DNA from 2 places in the Kluyvera georgiana genome. Region 1 is predicted to be linked to the other one. Evidence: predicted binding sites of a transcription regulator. Region 1 holds the regulator's gene; the other holds the start of a gene.

Region 1 (7,449 bases):
ATCGATATGCAAATGCTGGAGAGTCTCCTGCCACTGTGAGGTAAGCGCTTGCTCCTGCTGAGAAAGCGAGGTGAGCTCGTCATTTTCTTTCTGCTGCTGCTTTTGCAGCGTCTCCTGCTGGCCACGCAGCGTCGCGCCGTTTTCGGCCAGCTGCGAAACCTCTTTTTCCAGCGCATCGCGACGTGCTTTATTGGCGTCCGGTTTTAAAGCCTGATATTCGGCCAGCGCCGGATGGCTGGTGGAACCGCACAGCGGGCACGGCGCGCCTGGCTGGAGACGCGCGCGCTCGGCTTCCAGCTTAACGATGGTGTCTTCCAAATCGCAAATGGCCTTAACGTCGGCCAACTGCTGTTTTTTCTCTTTATAGACCAGGCGAAGCTGGGTCAGTTCGGCGATTATTTTCTCCAACTGCTGCTGGCGCTGCTGCTGAGCATCCATCAGCTGCTGTCGGCGGGCGTTGAGCGGGATAAACCGTGCGTGCAGGCTGCTGAGCTGCTGGCGCTGCGGGCGCGCCGCCGCGTGTTCGGCGATTCGGGCGGCGACCTCTTCCTGCGTGAGCGTCAGCGTGGAAGGCGGTAGCTGGTTCAGCTGTGTTGCCAGCGCATTACGGCGCTGTTCTTGCGTTTGTTGCTGCGCACGTTCCCGCGTCTGCTGAGCAAATGCGCTCCGCCATCCGGTGAGCTCGCCTTGCCAGCGCTGAATATGTTCATGCGCCTGAAGCCATTGTTGCTGTTGTTGCAGCGACTGCGTGAGCGCGGCGTGCTGGCGTTCCGCGCTGTAGCGAATGCGATCTCGCAGGGTGCGTGCTGCCTGTAAGCGAGTATTCACTTGCAGAACCTGCGCGCGGGTTTTGGCCACCGTGGCGGCCTGTTCCTGCATCTGTGACCAGTGCGGGCGCAGCGCTTCAGCGGGCTGCGCGCGGCTCAGCACGGCGAGCTGCGGCTGCGCCGCTTCCAGGGTCTGCTGGGCTTCTTTCAACGCCTGCTGGGTTTTCTGCCCGTCTTGTTCCAGCTCCGTACGGCGTGACAGCCATTGCTGATGCGTGAGGGCGGTCGCCTGCTGTTGTTGCCACTGCTTTTCATCGGAAGTAAGCGCCTGCAAACTTTGCTGTAGGGACTGTTGCTGCTCTTCGCTCAGCAGCACCACACCGCTGGCCTGGGCCTGAAGCTTGTCGAGGTCATTACGCGCCTGCTTATGCTTTTCAAAGACCTGCGCGGAAATCTGGCCGTAAATTTCGGTGCCGGTCAACTCTTCCAGCAGCTCGGCGCGCTCTTTCGGTTTGGCGTTGAGGAAGGCGGCAAACTGGCCCTGTGAGAGCAACATGGAGCGGGTAAAGCGGCCATAGTCCAGCCCGCTGAGCGACGCGGTCATCTCCAGCTTGTCTTTGACCTTATCCGCCAGAATTTGCCCGTCGGCGCAGCGCGCCAGTTCGACGCGCGGTGCCTGTAAATTACCGTCCGGCTGGTTGCGCGCGCGGTTCTGGCTCCAGAAGGCGCGATAGGCGACGCCCTGTACTTCAAACTCGACTTCCGCCAGACACTCGGCGGTGTCGCGGGTCATCAGGTCATTTTGTGACTGCGAAACGGTATTGAGGCGCGGCGTCTCGTGGTACAGCGCCAGGCAGATGGCGTCCAGCAGGGTGGTTTTGCCCGCGCCGGTCGGGCCGGTGATGGCAAACAGACCGTTGCTGGCGAAAGGCTCTTGGGTGAAATCGATTTTCCACTCACCTTTGAGCGAGTTAAGATTTTTCAGGCGCAGGCTGAGAATTTTCATGGCTGTTGTTCCTCGCCAAGGCTGTTTAGCGTTTCGGTAAACAGCGTTTGCAGGCGTTGCTGCTGCGGTTCCTCAAGCGTTTCCAGCGCCAGGCGGCGTTGGAACACCTCTTCAATACTCAGCTCGCTCAGGGTTTCACGCGTCTGACTTTCCAGAATACGCTGGCGCTGCTCGCGGCTGCGGCGCACCAGCAGTACCTCGACCGGTAGATCGTCGGTGATAGCCTGGATTTTACGTTGAATATCATGCAGGTATTCGTCGCTGGTGATTTCGATATCGAGCCATGTGGTGGCCTCGGTATCGGTTTTCTCCCACGCCGCGAGCTGTGCGCTGATGCTGTCGAAATCGCCCTTAATCACCGCCAGCGCCTGCGTGATGGGGACGGTTAGCGGGGTCACTGCGGCCAGCTTGCCGTCGCTAAATGTCACCAGGTTTACGCTTTTCGCTTTGCCGGTTTCGTCAAAGCTTAACGGGAGAGGCGAGCCGCTGTAGCGGATATGCTCGCTGCCGCCGATTTTCTGCGCCCGGTGAATATGCCCCAGCGCGATGTAATCGGCTGGCGGGAAATTCTGCGCCGGGAAAGCATCCAGCGTGCCAATATAGATATCGCGCACCGCGTCGCTTTTACTGGCGCCGACGGTGGTCAGATGGCCGCTGGCGATGATCGGCAGCGGCAGGTCGCCGCGTAGCCCGCAGGCCTGTTGATACTGCTGCTGATAGTAATCGGTAATGCTGTCCAGCACCTGACGTACTTTTTCATTGCCAGAAAGCCCCGCCTGGCTGGTGATGATGTCGCGCGGACGCAGAAACGGCACCGGGCAGAACACTGCGCCGGGCGTACCGTCGCGCTGATTCAGAATAAACGGCGCATGACCCGCGCTGGCAATCACCGTGGTATTGAGGAACGACAGAATATCGCGCGATTCGTTAAGTGTCGCCACCGAGTCATGGTTGCCCGCCAGCACCACCAGATGGCAGCCCGTTTGCTGAAGATTGACCACAAAGCGGTTATACAGCTCGCGCGCGTAGCTCGGCGGCGAACCGGTATCGAAGATGTCGCCCGCGACGATAATCGCGTCTACGCGCTCCGCCTCGGCGGTGGTCAGCAGCCAGCGCAGAAAGGCATCGTGTTCGGCCGCGCGGCTCTTGCTGTAGAAGTTCTGGCCGAGGTGCCAGTCCGAGGTATGGATAATGCGCATAGCGATTCCGTAAGAAGTGACGTAAAGTTGATTATAAACATTCACCTACGCTGGGGTCGATGAGCGCGTATGGCGCGTGTCATAAACGGTTAAGCGCGATCATCAAACGGTCATGTTTATCATAAAACTGTCATAAATCTGACGCATAATGACGCCGTATATAATACTGATGTCTAAAAACAGGGCAAATAATGGCAAGACGTATTCTGGTCGTTGAAGATGAAGCGCCAATCCGCGAAATGGTCTGTTTCGTGCTGGAACAAAATGGTTTTCAGCCGGTAGAAGCGGAAGATTACGATACCGCAGTGAGTAAACTGAATGAACCCTGGCCCGACCTTATTCTGCTCGACTGGATGTTACCGGGCGGTTCGGGGCTGCAATTTATTAAGCATATCAAACGTGAAGCCTTAACCCGCGATATTCCGGTGGTGATGCTAACCGCCCGCGGTGAAGAGGAAGATCGGGTGCGTGGCCTGGAGACGGGCGCGGATGATTACATTACTAAGCCCTTCTCACCAAAAGAGCTGGTCGCGCGCATTAAAGCCGTGATGCGGCGCATTTCACCGATGGCGGTGGAAGAGGTGATCGAGATGCAGGGCCTGAGCCTTGACCCTACTTCTCATCGCGTGATGACCGGCGAAAACCCTCTCGATATGGGGCCGACCGAGTTTAAGCTATTACACTTCTTTATGACTCACCCGGAGCGCGTGTACAGCCGTGAACAACTGCTGAACCACGTCTGGGGTACCAACGTGTATGTGGAAGACCGCACCGTCGACGTTCATATTCGTCGGCTGCGTAAGGCGCTGGAGCACAGCGGCCACGATCGTATGGTGCAAACCGTTCGCGGCACGGGCTATCGTTTCTCTGCCCGATTCTAATTTTTGACAGGAGAGTGACGCGTGCTGGAACGGCTGTCATGGAAAAGGCTGGCCCTGGAGCTGCTATTATGCTGTCTCCCGGCTGTCGTACTGGGACTGATTTTTGGTTATCTGCCGTGGTTTTTACTGGCGGCAGTGACCGGCCTGCTGATCTGGCATTTCTGGAATCTGTTGCGTTTGTCGTGGTGGCTGTGGGTCGATAGAAGTATGACGCCGCCGCCGGGTCGCGGCAGCTGGGAGCCGCTGCTGTACGGGCTTAACCAGATGCAGTTGCGTAATAAAAAGCGTCGCCGCGAGCTGGGAAATCTGATTAAACGCTTTCGTAGCGGCGCCGAGTCGCTGCCAGACGCCGTGGTGTTGACCACGGAAGAAGGGGCGATCTTCTGGTGTAATGGCCTTGCCCAGCAGCTGCTGGGGCTTCGCTGGCCCGACGATAGCGGGCAAAACATCCTCAACCTGCTGCGTTACCCCGAATTTACCCAACACCTCAAAAAACGCGATTTTCTCAAGCCGCTGCATCTGGTGCTGAATAACGGTCGCCATCTGGAAATCCGCATTATGCCGTATACCGACCGTCAGCTGCTGATGGTGGCGCGCGACGTGACGCAGATGCACCAGTTGGAAGGGGCGCGGCGGAATTTCTTCGCCAACGTTAGCCATGAGCTGCGTACGCCGCTCACCGTGCTGCAAGGTTATCTGGAGATGATGCACGAGCAGGTGCTGGAAGGGAACGTGCGTGAAAAAGCGCTGCACACCATGCGCGAGCAGACCCAGCGCATGGAAGGGTTGGTCAGGCAGCTGTTAACGCTGTCGAAGATTGAAGCCTCGCCGACGCTCGCGCTGAATGAAAAAATCGACGTACCGATGATGCTGCGGGTGGTCGAGCGTGAAGCGCAGACGCTGAGCCAGCAGAAGCATCAGTTCCGCTTTGAAGTCGATGAAACGCTGAAGGTGCTGGGCAATGAGGATCAACTGCGCAGTGCGATGTCGAATCTGGTCTATAACGCCGTGAATCATACGCCGGAAGGCACGTTGATTACGGTGCGCTGGCAGCATGCGCCGCATGGGGCGCTGTTTAGTGTCGAAGATAATGGGCCGGGCATCGCGCCAGAGCACCTGCCAAGGCTCACCGAACGCTTTTATCGCGTGGATAAAGCGCGCTCCAGGCAGACCGGCGGCAGTGGGCTGGGGTTAGCGATTGTGAAACATGCCGTCAGCCACCACGACAGTCGCCTGGAAATTAGCAGTGAAGTCGGCAAGGGATCGTGCTTTAGCTTCCTGCTGCCGGAACGTTTAATTGCCAAAAACAGCGACTGATCGCCAGCTTGTCATCTTAACTTTCCACAGACCAGCCCTGGCTGGTCTGTTTGCTTTGCAGTTAAGAAAACGCTGCCTGATTAACGAACGTCTGGTTGTTTTTTGTTCGCATGATTAGCCGGATGTTTTTCTTAAATCCAGTCAATAAGTCTGGTTGTTAATTGAGTATCAATATAATCATCTGGTTTTGCGATCCCGTGTTGCTTTAAAACGTTATAAGCGTTTAAATTGGCCCCCATACGGTCGTAAACAGACTGTTTATACGCGGTAAATCAAAAAACTATTCTTATTTACTCCGCGAAGGGAGCATATCCCTCTGAGTTTATCGTTGGTTTGCTCTGTATCATTCCGCTGAATCCATTGCGATAAATTTGTTTTACAACACCACATCCACAGGCAGTAGTTACATATGACCCATCAATTAAAATCGCGTGACATCATCGCTCTGGGCTTTATGACCTTTGCGTTGTTTGTTGGCGCAGGTAACATCATTTTTCCTCCTATGGTTGGTCTGCAGGCCGGTCCTCACGTCTGGACCGCGGCGATCGGCTTCCTGATTACTGCTGTGGGTCTTCCGGTGCTGACCGTAGTCGCGCTCGCCAAAGTGGGCGGCGGCGTTGATAGCCTGAGTACGCCAATCGGCAAAGTGGCGGGTGTGCTGCTTGCCACCGTCTGCTATCTGGCGGTTGGGCCACTGTTCGCTACGCCGCGTACCGCGACCGTCTCGTTTGAAATTGGTATTGCGCCGCTGACCGGTAGCGGTGAACTGCCGCTGTTTATCTATAGCCTCATTTATTTTGCGCTGGTGATTCTGGTCTCGCTGTATCCGGGCAAGCTGCTCGATACCGTCGGCAACTTCCTGGCGCCGCTGAAAATTCTGGCGCTGATTGTGCTGGCCGTTGCGGCGGTTATCTGGCCTGCGGGCCCGATCAGCCATGCGCTGGATGCCTATGAAACCGCCGCGTTTTCTAACGGTTTCGTTAACGGCTACCTGACCATGGACACGCTTGGCGCGATGGTCTTCGGGATTGTTATCGTTAACGCCGCGCGTTCTCGCGGTGTGACGGAAGCGCGTTTACTGACTCGCTACACTATCTGGGCCGGTCTGATGGCCGGTGTCGGCTTGACGCTGCTGTATCTGGCGCTGTTCCGCCTGGGTTCTGATAGCGCGATTCTGGTCGATCAGAATGCCAACGGCGCGGCGATTCTGCATGCTTACGTTCAGCACACTTTCGGTGGTGCCGGGAGCTTCCTGCTGGCGGCGCTGATCTTCATCGCCTGTCTGGTGACCGCGGTTGGCCTGACCTGCGCTTGTGCAGAGTTTTTTGCTCAGTACCTGCCGTTCTCCTACCGTACGCTGGTGTTTATCCTTGGTTTGTTCTCAATGGCGGTATCAAATCTGGGGCTCAGCCATCTGATTCAGATTTCGATTCCGGTGCTGACGGCCATCTATCCACCGTGTATCGCACTTGTAGTACTCAGCTTTACGCGTAATTGGTGGCATAATTCGGGCCGCGTTATTGCACCACCGATGTTCATCAGCCTTGTTTTTGGTATCCTTGACGGGATTAAAGCCTCTGCGTTCGCAGACGTGCTGCCGGGGTGGGCCGCTCGTCTGCCGCTGGCCGAGCAAGGTCTGGCATGGCTGATGCCGACGGTCGTTATGGCGGTTCTGGCGATTGTCTGGGACCGTATGGCGGGTCGTCAGGTGACATCAAGCGCGCATTAATTCGCGTCGCAGAGTCAGGTGTTTTAACCACGGAACGTGATGTTCCGTGGTTTTTTATTTTGGGTACTTTCACCTAAGTCGTTCGCGGTGACGCGGGGATGATGGGTATGACATGGCACTGGAAACGATGGAAAACAACAAGCTGAAGCGCGGGTTAAGCACCCGACACATTCGCTTTATGGCCCTCGGATCGGCAATTGGTACGGGGCTGTTTTACGGCTCCGCCGACGCCATCAAGATGGCCGGGCCAAGCGTGCTGCTGGCCTATATTATCGGCGGCGTGGCCGCTTATATCATTATGCGTGCACTGGGCGAGATGTCGGTACATAACCCTGCCGCCAGCTCGTTCTCCCGCTATGCGCAGGAAAACCTCGGCCCGCTGGCGGGCTATATTACCGGCTGGACCTACTGCTTTGAGATTTTGATTGTCGCCATTGCCGACGTCACTGCGTTCGGCATCTATATGGGCGTCTGGTTCCCGGCGGTACCGCACTGGATCTGGGTGCTCAGCGTGGTGCTGATTATCTGCGCCATTAACCTGATGAGCGTG
Region 2 (7,449 bases), 360 kb from region 1:
GGCTCACAGAGCGCCATTCAGCCGCTGATCGTCGGTGATAACGCAGACACGCTGCGGTTAGCCGAACGCTTGCGTGCGCAGGACTGCTGGGTGACGGCTATTCGTCCACCGACGGTGCCTGCGGGCACCGCGCGTTTGCGCCTGACGCTCACTGCCGCGCATGACGCGCAGGACATTGCTCATCTGCTGGAGGTTTTGCATGGCGAGCGTGGATAAACAGGCGGTCGCCGCGGCGTTTGGCCGCGCGGCGTCTTCTTATCAGCAACACGACGAGTTACAGCGTCTTAGCGCCGCGCAGCTGCTGTCCCAGCTGCCGGCGCGGGCGTTTCCCCGCGTACTCGACGCCGGCTGTGGGCCGGGGAGCTACAGCCGCTACTGGCGCGAGCAGGGCAGCCACGTTACCGCACTGGATCTCTCGGCGGAGATGCTGCAGCAGGCGCGTTTACAGCAGGCGGCGGATGCGTACCTGCTGGCGGATATTGAAGATATTCCGCTGCCCGCCGGCGGCTTCGATTTAGCGTGGAGCAATCTGGCTATTCAGTGGTGCAGCGACCTGCGTGCGGCGCTGGCTGGGCTTTATCGCCAGCTCGCCCCCGGCGGCACGCTGGCATTTACCACGCTGACGGCCGGTTCGCTGCCAGAGTTGAATCAGGCGTGGCAGGCACTCGACAGCCTCCCGCACGCCAATCGCTTCCTGCCTGAAGCGACGCTGCGCGAGGCGCTGGCGGCCTATTCTGGCTATAGCAAGGCCACCTCCATCACCCTTTCTTTCCCCGATGCGCTGAGCGCGATGCGCTCGTTAAAGGGGATTGGCGCAACGCACCTTCATCAAGGGCGCAGCCGCCAGCCGCTCACCCGCGGCAGGCTCCAGCAGCTCCAGCTGGCGTGGCCGAAGCTGGGGGGCGCTTGTCCGCTGACCTACCATCTTTTCACAGGAATCATCACACGTGACTGAACGTTTTTATGTAACCGGAACCGATACGGAAGTCGGGAAAACCGTTGCCAGCACTGCACTATTGCAGGCCGCACGCCTGCTGGGGCGTTGCGCCGTGGGCTATAAGCCAGTGGCGTCGGGCAGCGAAATGACCGACGAGGGGTTGCGCAACAGCGATGCGCTGGCGCTCCAGCGTAACAGCGTACTACCGCTGCGCTATGAAGAGGTGAACCCCTATACCTTTGCGGAACCCACGTCACCGCATATCGTGAGCGCCGATGAACAGCGGCCTATTGAGGCCAGCGTGCTATCGGCGGGGTTGCGTGCCTTAGAGGCGCAGGCCGATTGGGTGCTGGTGGAAGGCGCTGGCGGCTGGTTCACGCCGCTCTCGCCCACGCTGACGCTCGCCGACTGGGTTCGTGACGAGCAGTTGCCGGTTATTCTGGTCGTTGGCGTAAAGCTAGGTTGTATCAACCACGCCGTGCTAACCGCTCAGGCAGTACAGCAGGCCGGTCTGCGATTGGCTGGCTGGATTGCTAATGATGTCGTTCCGCCGGGACGTCGCCACGCTGAGTATCTCAGCACCCTCCAGAGAATGCTGCCAGCCCCGATGCTGGGTGAAATTCCATGGCTTGGCGAGTCGGTTGACGATCGGCCCCTTGGCGGCTATCTCGATTTGAGCGCGTTATAGACCGCTTTTTTATTCTGTTTTTTCTCTCGCGGGCTATCTTCATTCGTAAGCAATAACCCGCAGAAAACGTAAGGAAAAAGCACACTGTTATGGATAAAACGCGTGTGCTTTTTCGCTGATGCATATCAAAATTGGCGAGAAAATATTTTTTTGATTTCACGTTGACAGGAAGTTGCGCAAACCGCCGGGTGGCGAGGGATAGGGGCTAGCGGCAGTTATCCACTATTCCTGTGGATAACCCTGTGTATTAGAGTTAGAAAACTAGCGGTAAACGAGAGAACATGCGGCCTGCGCCTGAATTGATGCGAAAGGCGGCTTTTCTATCTTTTTATTAATAATCAATAAGATACATAAAAGCAATGGCGTAATAAAAAGTGCTGCGGATTGCCATAAAACTTTCATGACCGATATTGACAAATGTTAAAAGAGAAAAAGTTCTGGGGATAACCCGGTTCGAGTGGTGTTTTATGTTGTCAGAGGATAAATTTTCGCCTGTGACGCATGCCGCAACCTGTTTTGCTCAAAATACGATAATGGATTACTGTTTTTATATCCAGTGTTTTTTATTGGCAATTTGGCAGGCGGCGAGTAGAATTAATCTCCAGCCCGACCCATCCGTTATCAGGTAGCGTTGCCCATGAGTAAACCCTTTAAATTGCATTCCGCGTTCAGTCCTTCCGGCGACCAGCCGCTGGCCATCTCACGCCTGAAAGAAGGGCTGGAGGATGGCCTGGCGCACCAGACGCTGCTGGGCGTAACCGGGTCGGGAAAAACCTTTACCGTGGCCAACGTCATTGCCGATCTGCAGCGTCCGACGATGGTGCTGGCGCCGAACAAAACGCTGGCCGCCCAGCTCTATGGCGAAATGAAGGCATTCTTTCCGGAAAACGCGGTGGAGTATTTTGTCTCCTACTACGATTACTACCAGCCAGAAGCCTATGTTCCCAGCTCAGACACGTTTATCGAAAAAGACGCCTCGGTGAACGAACACATTGAGCAGATGCGTCTGTCCGCCACCAAAGCGCTGCTCGAACGCCGCGATGTGGTGGTGGTGGCTTCGGTGTCGGCGATTTACGGCCTGGGCGATCCCGATCTCTATTTGAAAATGATGCTACACCTGACGGTCGGCATGATTATCGACCAGCGTTCGATCCTGCGTCGTCTGGCTGAGCTGCAGTACACCCGCAACGATCAGGCGTTCCAGCGCGCGACCTTCCGCGTACGCGGCGAGGTGATTGATATCTTCCCGGCAGAGTCTGACGATCTGGCGCTGCGCGTTGAGCTGTTTGATGAAGAGGTCGAGCGCCTCTCGCTGTTCGATCCGCTAACCGGGCACGTCGAGTCAACCATTCAGCGCTTCACCATCTACCCGAAATCGCACTACGTCACGCCGCGTGAGCGCATTGTCCAGGCGATGGAAGATATCAAGGTTGAGCTGGCAGAGCGCCGCAAGGTGCTGCTCGACAACAACAAGCTGCTCGAAGAGCAGCGTCTGAGCCAGCGTACCCAGTTCGATCTTGAAATGATGAACGAGCTTGGCTACTGCTCGGGCATTGAAAACTACTCGCGCTTCCTTTCCGGGCGCGGGCCGGGTGAACCGCCGCCGACCTTATTTGATTATCTGCCGGCTGACGGTCTGCTGGTGATCGATGAATCGCACGTTACCATTCCGCAAATTGGCGGCATGTACCGCGGCGACCGGGCGCGCAAAGAGACGCTGGTTGAGTACGGCTTCCGTCTGCCGTCGGCGCTCGACAACCGCCCGCTGAAGTTCGAAGAATTTGAAGCGCTGGCGCCGCAAACCATCTATGTTTCAGCAACGCCGGGTAACTACGAGCTGGAGAAATCCGGCGGCGAAGTTATCGACCAGGTCGTGCGTCCAACCGGGCTGCTTGACCCGTTGATTGAGGTACGCCCGGTGGCGACTCAGGTGGATGACCTGCTGTCAGAAATTCGCAAGCGCTCGGTTATCAACGAACGCGTGCTGGTGACGACCCTGACCAAACGCATGGCGGAAGACCTGACGGAATATCTCGAAGAACACGGTGAACGCGTACGTTACCTGCACTCCGATATCGACACCGTCGAACGTATGGAGATCATTCGTGATTTACGTCTGGGCGAGTTTGACGTGCTGGTGGGGATCAACCTGCTGCGTGAAGGCCTGGATATGCCGGAAGTCTCGCTGGTGGCCATTCTCGATGCCGACAAAGAGGGCTTCCTGCGTTCGGAACGCTCGCTGATTCAGACCATTGGCCGCGCCGCGCGTAACATCAACGGTAAAGCCATTCTCTACGGCGACAAGATTACCCCATCGATGGCGAAGGCCATTGGCGAAACGGAACGCCGCCGCGAGAAGCAGGAACGCTACAACGAAGAGCACGGCATCGTGCCGCAGGGGCTGGTCAAAGACGTTGTCGATATTCTGGCAATGGGTGAAGGGCTGGCGAAGACGAAAGCGAAGGGTCGCGGCAAGTCTCGTTCTGCGTCGCCAATCGTTGAGCCGGATGTGCAGGCGCTGACGCCGAAGGCGCTCCAGCAGCAGATTCAAACGCTGGAGGCTCAGATGCTGAAACACGCGCAGAACCTCGAGTTTGAAGAAGCCGCAGAAATTCGCGATCGCCTGCACCAGCTGCGCGAGCTGTTTATCGCGACGTCGTGATCCGCCGCGAAAATATCGACGAGTAGGCCTGATAAACGTTAGCGCTATCGGGCCATTCGGCACAGGTGCCGGATGGCGGCGCAAGCGCCTTATCCGGCCTACTGTGACGTATCGGGCATTATTTATCTAAATTGCGGCAGCCATCACGAGCCCGCAACCTGCCTTAAGGTTCACTTAATCTATTCTGCTGATACTATCCGTAAAATCATTAGGGGTAGCGTCATGTCGAATCTGAATTTCCAGCAGTTATTTACCTTACTCGTCTCCGTTGCCATCGTTGCCGGCTTCCTGAGCCACTGGGTGCTGACCTACTGAGGCGTTTTAGCGCTTTGTCGGTAAAAACTCTATCCATGCCCGCGTTCCGGTGGTGTCCTCGCGGTTTTGCAGGAAGAATGCGGCTTCATGCAGCTGGGCAATGCGTGTCACGATGCTTAACCCGAGGCCAATGCCGCCATAGCGGCTGTCCATGCGGACAAAGGCCTGACTAAGTTCGCCCACCTTCGACTCATCTATTCCTGGACCTTCATCTTGCACAATCAACATCGGTTTGCTGTCTTTCACCAGCGACAGCGTAATGGTGGTTGATTTTGGACTGTAGCGATGCGCATTTTCCACCAGATTGCGAACCATCAGGCGCAGCAGCGTTGCATCACCGGCAACGGTTACCGTGGGCGTTGGCTCGGCAATGACTAACTTCTGCGCCCGAACCTCCAGCATCGTTTCCAGCTCATCTTTAAGCGGTTCCAGCACATCACTCAGCAAATTCACCTGCTGATAGCTTCCCGCTGAAAACGACTGGCCGACCCGCGCCAGCAGCAGCAGTTGTGCCACGCTTTCGGTCATCTGATCCAAACGCTGAATCAGCGGCGCAAGGCTCAGTTTCTGGGTTTTCTCCAGCAGCTCCAGATGCAGTTTCAGCCCCGCCAGCGGGGTACGTAGCTCATGGGCCACGTCGGCGGTGAACAGGCGTTCACGATCGAGCGTTTGGGTCAGGTTTTCCACAAGTTGGTTGATAGCCTTAGTGACTGCTTCAACCTCAACGGTGGTCTGCTGCAGGTAAATGGGCTGTAAATTCCCCGGGGTACGGCGGTCCAGCTCTTGTTGCAGGTCAGCCAGCGGGCGAGTGATACGTTTGACCGCCTGTAGACACAGATACAGCGCCAGCCCGATGATCACCACGCTTGGCACCAGCAGGCTGGCGATTGCTTCACGAACCTCGTGGCGGATATGTTTCACGTTGTTGTGATTGTGGATCAGCATCGCCACTTCCAGCTCGATCTGCTCTTTACTTTCATGCCAGAGCCAGAACACGCTGATAAGCTGGAATACGATCAGAATCAGGCCAATCGCCAGCAGCAGCTGGTGGCGCATCGGCCATTGACGAACGGAGAACATCGCCATGCGTTACTCCGTCGTGCTGGAATTAACCAGCTGGTAGCCAAAGCCGCGCACCGTGCGAATACGGGCTTTACCCACTTTGTCACGCAGGTTGTGGATATGTACTTCCAGCGTGTTGGTCGCCGGTTCATTATCCCAGTTGTAGATATCGTTGTAGAGAATCTCGCGGTGCACCGGGCTGCCGGCCTTGAGCATCAGGCGGGAGAGCAGGGCGTACTCTTTAGGCGTCAGCTCCAGCAGTTCGCCGTCCAGCCAGACCTGGCGGCGAGTGACGTTAAGACGCAGGTTTTCGACCGTCACCTCGTTATCGCCCTGATTGAGATTGCGGCGCAGCAGCGCGCGAATGCGGGCATTGAGCTCTTCGAGAGCAAAGGGTTTGATCAGATAATCGTCGGCACCGGTATCCAGGCCGCTGACGCGGTCTTCCAGGGTATCGCGGGCGGTCAGAATCAGTACCGGGGTGCTCATTTTTTCCTGACGCATGCGATGCAGAAAATGCAGCCCGTCCTCATCCGGCAGACCAAGATCCAATACCACCAGGCTGTAGTGGCCATTGGCAAGACTCAGCGCCGCTTGTTGCGCGGTGGCAACACCGTCGCAGGCGTATCCTTCACTCTGCATGGCCAGAATCAGCCCCTGCAGTAACAGCGTGTCATCTTCAACGACTAATATTTTCATCTGTTTGCCTCTATTTGCAGGTCGCTAATATATCATCCGCTGCATGATATTCCTTTGTCTCTACGCCGGTCATACCCAGTACGGTAGAGAACAGATTATCCTGTGAATAGTCATTTTCTTTGGCCTGTTTTTGCAGGCAATCGTAGTTCACGCCATAGCGTTTTTGATAATCATCGGATAACCATAACAGCATCGGCACATGTTTTTGCGTTTCTGGCGCAATAGAATACGGTAAGCCGTGCAGGTAAACGCCATTTTCACCTAACGACTCGCCGTGGTCGGAAAGATAAACCAGGCTGGTGGTAAATTTATCCTGCTTTGATTGCAGCAGTTTAATCGCTTTATCGACGATATAGTCGATGTAAACAATGGTGTTGTCGTAGCTATTTTTCAGCTGCTCCTGAGTGCACGACTGAATTTCGCTGGTATCGCAGGTTGGCGTAAAACGACGGAACTGCGGCGGGTAACGGTTGTAATAGGTCGGGCCGTGGCTGCCGATGGTGTGCAGCACAATCACGCCGTCACCCTGCATGCTGTCGATGGTTTTTTCTAAGTCGTGGAACAGCACGTCGTCATAGCACTCGCCGTCAATGCACTGGCCCGGTAACTTCATCGCCGTCATATCCTGATGCGGTACGCGGTCACAGGCGCCCTTACAGCCGCCGTCGTTGTCGTTCCACAGCACCTGAATTCCCGCGCGTTGAATAATATCGAGCAGGCCTTCCTGATGATGGGCTAAAGATTCGTCATAGCGGGCTCGCGGCATATTGGAGAACATGCAGGGAACAGAAACCGCCGTTGCCGTACCGCAAGAGGTCGTTTTCGGGAAATAGACCACGTTATCTTTTGCTAACAGTGGGTTGGTGTCGCGATCGTAACCGCCCAGCGAGAAGTTTGCGGCGCGCGAGGTCTCCCCAAGAACAATAATCGTTAAGTTCTTACGCGGACCGTTTTTCATGACGGCTTTTTGCTGCGCGTCTTCACCGATTTTTACCAACGGCAGGTTGTCCATCTTGTGGTGAAAATACCAGGAGTTGAGCGCCACAATACTGTTTGATGGGTTCAACGATTTCACCAGCTCTTTAT

Evidence for each region. Region 1 encodes PhoB, which activates phosphate uptake and scavenging genes when phosphate is short. Its sites were predicted from a motif close to CTGTCATAAAACTGNCNNAT; they were not measured.
Region 2: the regulator PhoB is predicted to act here: its motif matches at 2,010-2,029, upstream of uvrB (excinuclease ABC subunit UvrB).

What each region holds. Positions count from the first base shown of each region.
Region 1 covers NZ_CP158865.1:3,778,678-3,786,126, reverse strand. The annotation lists gene sbcC (exonuclease subunit SbcC) at 1-1,773, opposite strand, end outside; gene sbcD (exonuclease subunit SbcD) at 1,770-2,972, opposite strand; gene phoB (phosphate response regulator transcription factor PhoB) at 3,164-3,853, shown strand; gene phoR (phosphate regulon sensor histidine kinase PhoR) at 3,875-5,170, shown strand; gene brnQ (branched-chain amino acid transporter carrier protein BrnQ) at 5,580-6,899, shown strand; gene proY (proline-specific permease ProY) at 7,027-7,449, shown strand, end outside.
Region 2 covers NZ_CP158865.1:3,414,503-3,421,951, reverse strand. The annotation lists gene bioF (8-amino-7-oxononanoate synthase) at 1-216, shown strand, start outside; gene bioC (malonyl-ACP O-methyltransferase BioC) at 200-955, shown strand; gene bioD (dethiobiotin synthase) at 948-1,625, shown strand; gene uvrB (excinuclease ABC subunit UvrB) at 2,263-4,287, shown strand; gene pmrB (two-component system sensor histidine kinase PmrB) at 4,609-5,688, opposite strand; gene pmrA (two-component system response regulator PmrA) at 5,692-6,363, opposite strand; gene eptA (phosphoethanolamine transferase EptA) at 6,374-7,449, opposite strand, start outside.